DNA from 2 places in the Nitrobacter hamburgensis X14 genome. Region 2 is predicted to be linked to the other one. Evidence: riboswitches for the same ligand, from Rfam matches in the RefSeq annotation. Region 2 holds a riboswitch; the other holds the start of a gene.

Region 1 (5,321 bases), 500 kb from region 2:
ACGTCGCGCTGATGCTGTTTTTTCCGCCGATGCTGGCACTGATGCAGCGCAGGGCCGATCTTGGGCTGGCGTTGTCGGCGGGTCTTTATGCGCTCACCTGGCAATTCGATCTGGCGCTGCCGGCCTATCCCAACGGGGTCTGGTTCTTCAATCCGTTCGCCTGGCAACTGCTGTTCGTGTTCGGCGCGTGGTGCGCGCTGGGAGGCGCCAAGCGCATGTCGCGCATCCTTTCGTCGCCGGTCACGCTCTGGATTTGCGCCGCCTATCTGCTGTTTGCCTTCTACACGACGCTGACCTGGCATGTGCCGCAGCTCAACCATTTGATGCCGGGCATCGTCGAGCAGTGGATGTATCCGATCGACAAGACCAATCTCGACGTGCTGCGCTTCGCCCATTTTCTGGCGCTGGCCGCGCTGACCGTCCACTTCCTGCCCAGGGACTGGCCCGGGCTGACCTCGCCGTGGCTGCGGCCGCTGGTCCTGTGCGGCCAGCACTCACTGGAGATTTTCTGCATCGGCGTCTTCCTGGCCTTTGCCGGGCAATTCATTCTGGCCGAGGCGTCCGGCGGCGCCGGGCTTCATTTCGTCATCAGTCTTTGCGGAATTCTCATTATGTCCGGCGCCGCATGGGTATTTTCATGGTACAAAAAGGTTGCCGGCAAGGGTGGAAGTCGTGCCAAATCCGCCGACGGCGACGCGGATCTTGCAGGAGGAGGAGCATGAGGGCCGGCTGGACGTCGGTCTTGCTGCTGCTGGCCGGTCTGACGGCCAGTGCCTTCGCGCGCGCCGATGATCCCCCCAGGAGCTGCGACGTTCCGGCCTATCTGCTGACCAGCGACAGACCGCTGACCCGGGTCGCCTCGGCGGTCAAGGCGGGCGGCCCGCTCGATATCCTGGTTGTGGGCAGCCGTTCCTCAACCATTCCGGGGGCGGAGGGCGACGCCTATCCCGCGAGATTGCAGGCGGCGCTTCGCGAGAAATTGCCGGGCATCACCGTGAACGTGTCCGTGGAACTGGAGCCCCGGAAGACCGCCGAGGATATCGCGCCCGGCCTCGGCAAGCTCGCACTGGCGAAAAAGCCGACCCTGGTGGTGTGGCAGACCGGCACCGTCGATGCGATCCGCTCCGTCGATGACGACACCTTTCACGATGCCATCGACCACGGCGTAACTGCATTGCAGAATGCCGGGACTGACGTCGTCCTGATGAATATGCAATACAGCCCGCGTACGGAAACCATGGTTTCACCGACCTCCTATATCGACAACATGCGGGTGGTGGCGCAGCAGCACGACGTTCCGCTGTTCGACCGGTTTGCGATCATGAACCATTGGAATGAAAGCGGCGAATTCGATTTGTTCAGCCCGGTGCGCGGTGCCGATCTGGCCAAACGCGTTCACAATTGTCTCGGCCGGGCCTTGTCCACATTCGTGATCGATACCGCTCATATCAATCCTGCCGAACTCGGGACCCGGCGCTAATGACGATCCACAGCCGCTTCTCCACAACCGCCGTCCTGGCTGCGCTGGCGATCATGGTGATGGGCACATCGACCTCGACCGTGGTCGCGCAAACCGCGCCGGCAAACGCCACGGCGCGGCCGACGGGCAGCGCGGGCCTGTCCGCACCGGCTTCATCCGGCGTTGCGGCTGCGCGTTCCGGCACGCCGACGCAGAACCTGTCAGGAAAGGCGACCGACAAGGTCAAGGCCGTTGCGGACCGCCCTCGCGACATCTTCAACCGCGTCCCCTGTCTGCCGCCGAAGGGCGTCTCGCAGTCGATGGGGTCGCTGCCGCATGTGGCGGCCAAGCTTGCCGCCAACAAACCGGTCGTCATCGTCGCCTTCGGCTCGTCATCGACGCAAGGGTACGGCGCGACGTCACCCGAATTCACTTATCCGAACCGGCTGGCGGCCCGGTTGCACCGCAAGTATCCAGCGGCCGCTATTACCGTGATCAATCGCGGCAGGGGCGGCGAGGACGCGCCCGAAATGATGAAGCGGCTGCGATCGGAAGTGATCGATGCCAAGCCGGACATGGTGATCTGGCAGGTCGGCACCAACGCGGTGCTGCGCAATCTCGATCCCGCGAGCACCGCGAAAACCGTCGAAGCCGGCGTCGCGACCATTCAGGCCTCGGGCGCCGATCTGGTTCTGGTCGATCCGCAATACGCGCCCGCCGTCAATGCCAGGGGCGAGAACGCCGGCAGGATGGTCAGTCTGCTGAGCAGGGTCGCGCACCACAGGCACGTCGGGATTTTTCCGCGCTTCGAGGTCATGCGCGACTGGCACGATCGGCAGTCGCTGCCGTTCGACACCTTCGTGACCAAAGACGGCCTGCACATGAACGACTGGGGTTACGCCTGTTTCGCCCAGTTGCTCGGCGATGACATCATCCAGTCGGTGGACCAGGTCCAGGCCGGCGTCAGCCCGCCGCAGGCGGCGACGGCCTTCCGGCCGTTGTAACGGACCCTTCGTCATTGCGAGGAGTGAAGCGACGAAGCAATCCAGGTTCTTTACATGACATACATCTGGATTGCTTCGCTTCGCTCGCAATGACGAAAAAACATCACACCGTCTCCAGCGCGGCGACGAGATCCTCGATCAGGTCGTCCTTGTGTTCGAGGCCGGCCGAATAGCGGATGAAGCCTTCGCCGATGCCCAGGCCGACGCGGACCTCCGGGGCGAGCCGCTGGTGGGTGGTGGTCGCCGGGTGGGTCACGAGGCTCTTGGCGTCGCCGAGGTTGTTCGAGATGCGCGCGAGCTTGAGCGCGTTGAGACAGCGGAAAGCGCCCGCCTTGCCGCCCTTGACCTCGAATCCGATCAGCGTCGAGCCGGCGCGCATCTGCTTTTTCACGAGCGCCGCCTGCGGATGGTCCGGCCGGCCGGGATAGATGAGGCGGGACACTTTCGGATGCGACGCCAGCGCATCCGCGATCGCGGCGGCGCTCTCGGTCTGCTGGCGCACGCGGACGCCGAGCGTCTCCAACCCTTTCAGGAGAACCCAGGCGTTGAACGGCGAGATCGACGGCCCGGTCTGGCGTATAAAGGTTTGCAGGTGCTCCTGGACGAAGGCGTTCGAGCACAGGATGACGCCGCCGAGCGTTCGTCCCTGACCGTCGATGTGCTTGGTCGCCGAATACACCACGATGTCAGCGCCGAGCGCCAGCGGACTTTGCCAGATCGGCGTCGCGAACACATTGTCGACGATCAGCCGCGCGCCGGCCTGATGCGCGATCTCGGCGATACCGCCGATGTCGAGCACGTCGAGCGTCGGGTTGGTCGGGCTTTCGATGAAGCAGCTTTTCGTGTTCGGCCTCATCGCCTTGCGCCACTGCTCGAGATCGAGGCCGTCGACCAGCGTGGACTCGATACCGTAGCGCGGCAGCAGATCCTCTACCACATAGCGGCAGGAGCCGAACAAGGCCTTGGCCGCGACGACGTGATCGCCGGCCCTCAAGGGCGCGAGCATCGCGGTCGTCACCGCCGCCATGCCTGTCGCGGTGGCGCGCGCCGCTTCCGCACCTTCCAGTTCGGCCATGCGCTGCTCGAACATGGCGACGGTCGGGTTGGAGTAGCGCGAGTAGATGAAACCCGGGTCCTCGCCCTTGAACCGCGCCTCGCACTGTTCGGCGGTGTCGTAGATATAGCCCTGGGTCAGGAACAGTGCTTCCGAGGTCTCGGCGAACTGCGAGCGCATCGTTCCGGAATGAACCAGCCGGGTTTCAGTACGATATTGGGCGGTGGGCGAAGACTGCGACATGTGACCTCCTGCGCGACCGCCTTGAAAAACGGTCACAAAAAAACCGGCCTGGAAAAATCCACAGGCCGGGATCACATTGTCCCCGGCCTGTTTAGCAACTTATTTAACGTGGCTGCAAGCCGGCCGGCTCAAATCACCACGGGACAGGTCATGCCTAATCCGGCATGTGCTTTCCGTCAAGCCAACGAGTTGACATTCGCAAAGACACTCGCTGAAACGGGACGCGAATGTTAGAACCAGACCGCCAGCCATCGGACAACCGGTAAAGCGTCTGTTATCAGGGCCTATTGGCGAGAGCCGCGAGGACGACATCGTGCCATTCACGCTTCCTCCAGACGCCAATGGCATTCTGCCCGACCGCATGATCGCGGCGATGGCGGACGCGGGGCTGATCCTGCCGGAATACCCATTCGTCGAGAGCCAGATCCAGCCGGCGAGTCTCGATCTGCGGCTCGGCGCCATGGCCTATCGGGTGCGCGCCAGTTTTCTGCCCGGGCCGGGCGCAACGGTGGCGGAGCGCATCGACGAGTTGAAGCTGCACGAAATCGATCTGTCCGACGGCGCGGTGCTGGAAACCAACTGCGTCTATATCGTGCCGCTGCTGGAGAGCCTGGCGCTGCCGCCCGAGATCGTCGCCGCCGCCAACCCGAAAAGCTCGACCGGGCGGCTCGACGTGTTCACCCGCGTGATCGCCGACGGCACCCGGCGCTTCGACATGATCGGCGCCGGCTATCACGGCCCGCTTTATGCGGAAATCAGTCCGAAGACGTTTCCGGTGTTGCTGCGCGAGGGATCGCGGCTGTCGCAGGTCCGCTTCCGCAGCGGCGACGCCATTCTCGATGCCGACGAGCTCGATGCGCTGCATGCACGAGAGAGGCTGGTCGATAGCGACGACACCGAGTTCGCCAACGGCGTAGCGCTCAGCGTCGATCTCTCCGGCGAGAACGCCGACGGCTTTGTCGGCTACCGCGCCAAGCGTCATACCGGCGTGATCGATATCGATCGCCGCGGCCGCTATGCGGTCGGCGAGTTCTGGGAGCCGATCGCGGCGCGGCCGGACGGCAGCCTGATCCTCGATCCCGGCGAGTTCTACATCCTCGCATCAAAAGAAGCGGTGCAGGTGCCGCCCGATTACGCCGCGGAAATGGTGCCGTTCGATCCGCTGGTCGGCGAATTCCGGGTGCATTATGCCGGCTTCTTCGATCCCGGCTTCGGTTATGCCGGCGCCGGCGGACAGGGTTCGCGCGCGGTGCTGGAGGTGCGCTCGCGCGAGGTGCCGTTCATTCTCGAGCATGGCCAGATCGTCGGCCGTCTCGTCTATGAGAAGATGCTGGCGCGGCCCGACGCGATCTACGGCCAGCGCATCGGCTCCAGCTATCAGGCCCAGGGCCTCAAGCTGTCGAAGCATTTCCGGGTGTAGCGAACCGGAGGCGGAAAGCGGTTATTGCGACGGGGTGGCGCGCAGCTTCGCAAGCGGCGGCTAGTTGTGGGATGAGGAAATTGTGCAGCGGTTTTCCGCCCGCATCCTGCTTCTCAAAATATTGGAATCGATCGCGTTCAT
Region 2 (5,321 bases):
CCGGCTTCGCGAACGACTATGGCCACCGGCCGGGCCAGAGCGTTTTCGAGCGAAGTGGGTGCCGTTCGCGGGAAGAAAGCGCGTCAAATCAAAATAATAGAGACCGCTTCTGATTCCATCAGAAGCGAAAACGCTCCAGGTGGCGTTCGGGATCAGGGACCGGTCGATGTTTGCTACTCGTTCTTCTCTCCTCGGCTGAGCAGAAACACGCCCTGCTCCCCGAACATGTTCCAGAACCACCACGGCGCGTTGAACCGCAGCGGCCGGCCGTAAAGATCGAGCGCGACCGCACGCTCCATCTTGACGTTGATCTCGCCGCAGAGCTGGACGAAATCCTTGATGGTGCAGAAATGGATGTTCGGCGTATCGTACCACGTCGCCGGCAGGTTGTCCGTGCGCGGCATGTGGCCGCCGACCAGAAGCTGAACACGCATCTTCCAGTAGCCGAAATTCGGGAACGATACGATGGCGCGGCGGCCGATCCGCAACAGATTTTCCAGCACCGCCTTGGGCTGCCGCGTCGCCTGCAGGGTCTGCGACAGGATCACATAGTCGAAGGCGTCGTCGGGATAGTTGACGAGGTCGGTGTCGGCGTCGCCCTGCACCACCGCGAGCCCCTTGGCGACGCAGTGATTGACGCCCTCGCGCGACAGTTCGATGCCGCGGCCGTCGATGCCGCGTGTCTCGAGCAACTGCAAAAGGTCACCGTCGCCGCAGCCAACGTCCAGGACCTTCGAATTGGGCGCGATCATCTCGGCCAGCAGGAGATGATCGCCGCGATAGCAGCCGCCCGTCAGCGGCGCGACGTCATTCAGCGGCAGGGTCGGTTGCTCGACGCTCATGTCACTCACCTGCGGCCGCCAGACCGCGGGTCTTTCCCGCCGATACCAGGAACGCATGCGCGATGTCGAAAAATTCGGGAAGGTCGAGCAGGAAGGCGTCGTGGCCGCGATCGGTCTCGATCTCCGCGAACGAGACCCGCGCGCCGCCGGCATTGAGCGCATGTACGGTTGCGCGCGATTCGGAGGTCGGGAACAACCAGTCGCTCGTGAACGACACCACGCAGAACCGTGTCCGCGTATCGCGAAACGCGGCGGCCAGCACGCCGTTATGATCGGCCGCGATGTCGAAATAATCCATCGCCCGCGTCAGATAGAGATAGCTGTTGGCGTCGAAGCGCTCGACGAACGACGACCCCTGGTGGCGCAAATAGCTCTCCACCTGAAAATCCGCGTCGAACGAAAACGTCGGCAGATCGCGATCCTGCATCCGCCGTCCGAACTTGCGATGCAGCGCCGCGTCCGACAGGTAGGTAATGTGCGCGGCCATCCGCGCCACGCCGAGACCCCGGTGCGGATAGGTGCCCTGCTCGACATAGCGGCCGTCGCGCCAGTCGGGGTCGGCCATCACCGCCTGCCGTCCCAACTCGTGAAACGCGATGTTCTGCGCGGAGTGGCGCGTGCTGCATGCGATCGGCAGCGCCGAAAACACGCGCTGCGGATAGGCGACGCACCACTGCAGCACCTGCATGCCGCCCATGGAACCGCCGACCACGGAAAACAGCGTGTCAATGCCGAGGCGATCGATCAGCATGGCCTGCGCGCGCACCATGTCGGGGATGGTGATGACCGGAAAATCCAGCCCCCATACCGTGCCGGTTGCAGGATTGGTCGAGGCGGGACCGGTCGAACCCATGCAGCCGCCGATCACGTTCGAGCAGATTACAAAATACTTGTCGGTGTCGAGCGGTTTGCCGGGCCCCACCAGGGTCACCCACCAGCCGGGCTTGCCGGTGACCGGATGAACGTTGGCGACATGCTGATCCCCGGTCAGCGCATGGCAGACCAGGATGGCGTTGGACTTTCCGGCGTTGAGTTCGCCGTAGGTCTGATAGGCGATCTGGAAAGGCGCGAGATCGATGCCGCAATCGAGCGGCAGCGGTTGATCGCCGGCGAACATCGCGACCTGCGAGGTGGGATGGTCTGCTTCCTGGGCTCGATACTCGGCGTGAGCCGGGGTCGGTACCGATTGCGCGTTTACCATCCTGACACTGACCTCCTCCGAGGCTTCGAAGAAACCGCGGATTACAGGCCATAAAAAACCGGCCTGAACATGGGTTCGGCCGGGATCAGGATTTTGCTGTCCCCGGCCTGTTTAGCGAGTTGTTTAACGTGGCTGCAAGCCGGCCGGCTCAAATGACCACGGAATGATCGGAACCTAATCCTAGATGCCTTTTTCGTCAAGATAAGGCCCATGCAGCCGCGACTCTGACGATCGCAGACCCAGGCGGGCCATGTTTTCTTTGCTTTCGTACGCCTTCTTTCCTATCAATGCGGCCCGTGGTGGAACTAAGCGCGGCCGACGAATTACCCATGACCAAGGCACCCCCGGCGCCGCCCTCGCTCGACGAGCTGCGCAAAGAGATCGACGCCATCGACGAGCAGGTTCACAGCCTGCTGATGCGACGCGGCGACATCATCGACCGCCTGATCTCGGTGAAGCAGACCCAGGAAATCGGCTCCGCGTTCCGCCCGGCGCGCGAAGCCGACATGATGCGCCGTCTGGCGCAGCGTCATCGCGGCATCCTGCCGCTCGACACCGTCGAGAGCATCTGGCGCGTCATCATCTCGACCTTCACCTACGTGCAGGCGCCGTTTTCGCTGCATGCCGATCTATCGCTCGGCGAATCCGCGATGCGGGATTCCGCACGCTTCCACTTCGGCTTCACGGTGCCCTTTGTGCCGCATTTCAATGCGCAGGCGGCCGTGGAGGCCGTGGCGAATTCGAAAGGCGACCTTGCCCTGGTCTCGGCGACCTCGAGCCGTGCGCCATGGTGGCTCGCGCTTGAGACCGAGGGCGCGCCGAAAATCATCGCCCGCCTGCCCTTCATCGAGCGCGCCGACCATCCGGCTACGCTGCCGGTGTTCGTGGTCTCGCGCGTCGCCGACAATGCACGGGTCACTGAAGTGGAGACCTGGAGCGTGCGCGTGTCCGGCTGGAATGCCGATACCGCCCGTGCGCTGTCGCCGCTCGCCGAGATCGTTGCCGTGCCCGATACCGCCTTCGACGGCGCTGCGCTGCTGGTGTCCGTCACTGGAGGCACCAGCCTCGACACGATAAAATCGGCGCTGTTTGAGGCGGGCGCATCGGTCCGTTCGACGGCCCTCGTCGGCAGCCACGCAACACGCTATACGATGCCTTCCAGCGGGGCGTCCAAAAGTTAAGTCCCGCTAGCGCGTATTCCGCAAAAGCGGGATACCGGTTTTGCGATCGAATACGCGCGAGCTATTGATCAAGAGGATTTTCTTACGGCTAACCGGATTCCACTTAGCCGGAAAATGCTCTAGTCCGGAGTCCATGATGTCCCGACCGGTGCCGAATCCCGGCATTCTCGATATTGCGCCCTATACGCCCGGCAAGAGCCCGGTGCCGGAAGCGGGCCGCAAGGTGTTCAAGCTGTCAGCCAACGAAACGCCGTTCGGCCCCTCGCCGAAAGCGATGGACGCTTATCGCAATGCCGTGGCGCATCTTCAGGACTATCCGGAAGGCACCTCGCGCGTGCTGCGTGAAGCCATCGGGCGCGCCTACGGCCTCGACCCCGACCGCATCATCTGCGGCGCGGGATCAGACGAAATCCTCAATCTGCTGGCGCACGTCTATCTCAGCCACGGCGACGAAGCGGTTTCGACCACGCACAGTTTTCTGGTGTATCCGATCGCAACCACCGCAAACGGCGCGGAAAACGTCGTCGCGCCGGAGGTCGACTACACCGCCGACGTCGACGCGATCCTTCAGCGGGTGACGCCGAAGACGAAAATGGTCTGGCTCGCGAATCCGAACAACCCGACCGGCACCTATCTGCCGTTCGACGAGATCAAGCGGTTGCACGGCGGGTTGCCGCCGCATGTGCTGCTGGTGCTCGACGCCGCCTATTCGGATTATGTGTCGCGCAACGACTACGAGCTCGGCATCGAACTGGCGGCGACCACCGGCAACACGGTGCTGACGCACACATTCTCCAAGATCCACGGCCTTGCCGCGCTACGGATCGGCTGGATGTTCGGCCCGGCGCACGTCGTCGATGCGGTGAACCGGATTCGCGGACCGTTCAACGTCTCGACGCCGGCGATGCTTGCGGCCGCGGCCGCGATCGGAGACACCGCACACGTCCAGATGTCGAAGGTTCACACGGAAAAGTGGCGCAACTGGCTGACGGACGAAGTGACAAAGCTCGGCCTCAAGGTGACGCCGAGCGTGACCAACTTCATCCTGATCCACTTCCCGACGACGAAGGGCAAGACCGCGTCTGAGGCCGACGCGTTCCTGACCAAACGCGGCCTCGTGCTGCGCGCGCTCGACAATTACGGTCTGCCGAATGCCCTGCGCATGACCATCGGCACCGAGGAAGCCAACCGCCTGGTGGCGGACGGCTTGCGCGACTTCATGGCGCAGAAATGACCGCAGCGCCCTTATTCCAGCGGGTCGCGCTGATCGGCTTCGGCCTCATCGGCGGTTCGATCGCGCGCGCGGCGCGCGCGCAAGGCCTCGCCGGCGAAATCGTCGCCACCGCACACTCCGCGAAGACGCGTGCGCGGGTGGCGGAGCTCGGCATCGCCGATCGCGTGGTGGAAACCAACGCCGAAGCCGCTGATGGCGCCGACCTCGTGATCCTCTCCATTCCGGTCGGGGTGTGCGGAGCAGTGGCGCAGGAGATCGCATCTCACCTCAAGCCGGGCGCCATCATCTCCGACGTCGGATCGGTGAAAGGCGCCGTCGTCCGCGACATGGCTCCGCACCTGCCCGCCGGGGTGCATTTCGTGCCCGCGCATCCGGTGGCCGGGACCGAGCACTCGGGTCCGGATTCCGGCTTTGCCGAGCTGTTCATCAACCGCTGGTGCATCCTGACGCCGCCTGAGGGGACGGATCCCGCCGCGGTGGACAGATTGCGCGCGTTCTGGACAGCGATCGGCGCCAGGGTCGAGACCATGACGCCGGAGCATCACGATCTGGTGCTGGCGATCACCAGCCATCTGCCGCACCTGATCGCCTATACCATCGTCGGCACCGCGGAAGAACTCGGAGACGTCACATCCTCCGAAGTGATGAAATTCTCCGCCGGCGGCTTCCGCGACTTCACCCGGATCGCGGCGTCCGATCCCACCATGTGGCGCGACGTATTCTTGACCAACAAGGACGCGGTGCTGGAGATGCTCGGCACCTTCAACGAGGACCTCTCCAAGCTGACGCGCGCCATGCGCCGCGGCGATGGCGAAGCGCTGTTCGAGCATTTTACCCGAACCCGCGCGATCCGGCGCGGCATC

What was found. A riboswitch is a leader RNA that binds a small molecule or an ion and turns the genes downstream of it on or off. The one in region 2 is predicted to bind S-adenosylmethionine.
Region 1: another riboswitch for S-adenosylmethionine. It lies ahead of NHAM_RS01110 (O-succinylhomoserine sulfhydrylase); the one in region 2 lies ahead of metX (homoserine O-acetyltransferase MetX).

The regions. Positions count from the first base shown of each region.
Region 1 is NC_007964.1:237,925-243,245, reverse strand. It holds gene NHAM_RS01125 (OpgC family protein) at 1-722, shown strand, start outside; gene NHAM_RS01120 (SGNH/GDSL hydrolase family protein) at 719-1,480, shown strand; gene NHAM_RS01115 (SGNH/GDSL hydrolase family protein) at 1,480-2,463, shown strand; gene NHAM_RS01110 (O-succinylhomoserine sulfhydrylase) at 2,567-3,760, opposite strand; SAM riboswitch at 3,831-3,910, opposite strand; gene NHAM_RS01105 (2'-deoxycytidine 5'-triphosphate deaminase) at 4,074-5,180, shown strand.
Region 2 is NC_007964.1:742,116-747,436, reverse strand. It holds gene metW (methionine biosynthesis protein MetW) at 174-842, opposite strand; gene metX (homoserine O-acetyltransferase MetX) at 844-2,043, opposite strand; SAM riboswitch at 2,134-2,213, opposite strand; gene NHAM_RS03510 (chorismate mutase) at 2,373-3,224, shown strand; gene NHAM_RS03505 (pyridoxal phosphate-dependent aminotransferase) at 3,361-4,458, shown strand; gene NHAM_RS03500 (prephenate/arogenate dehydrogenase family protein) at 4,455-5,321, shown strand, end outside.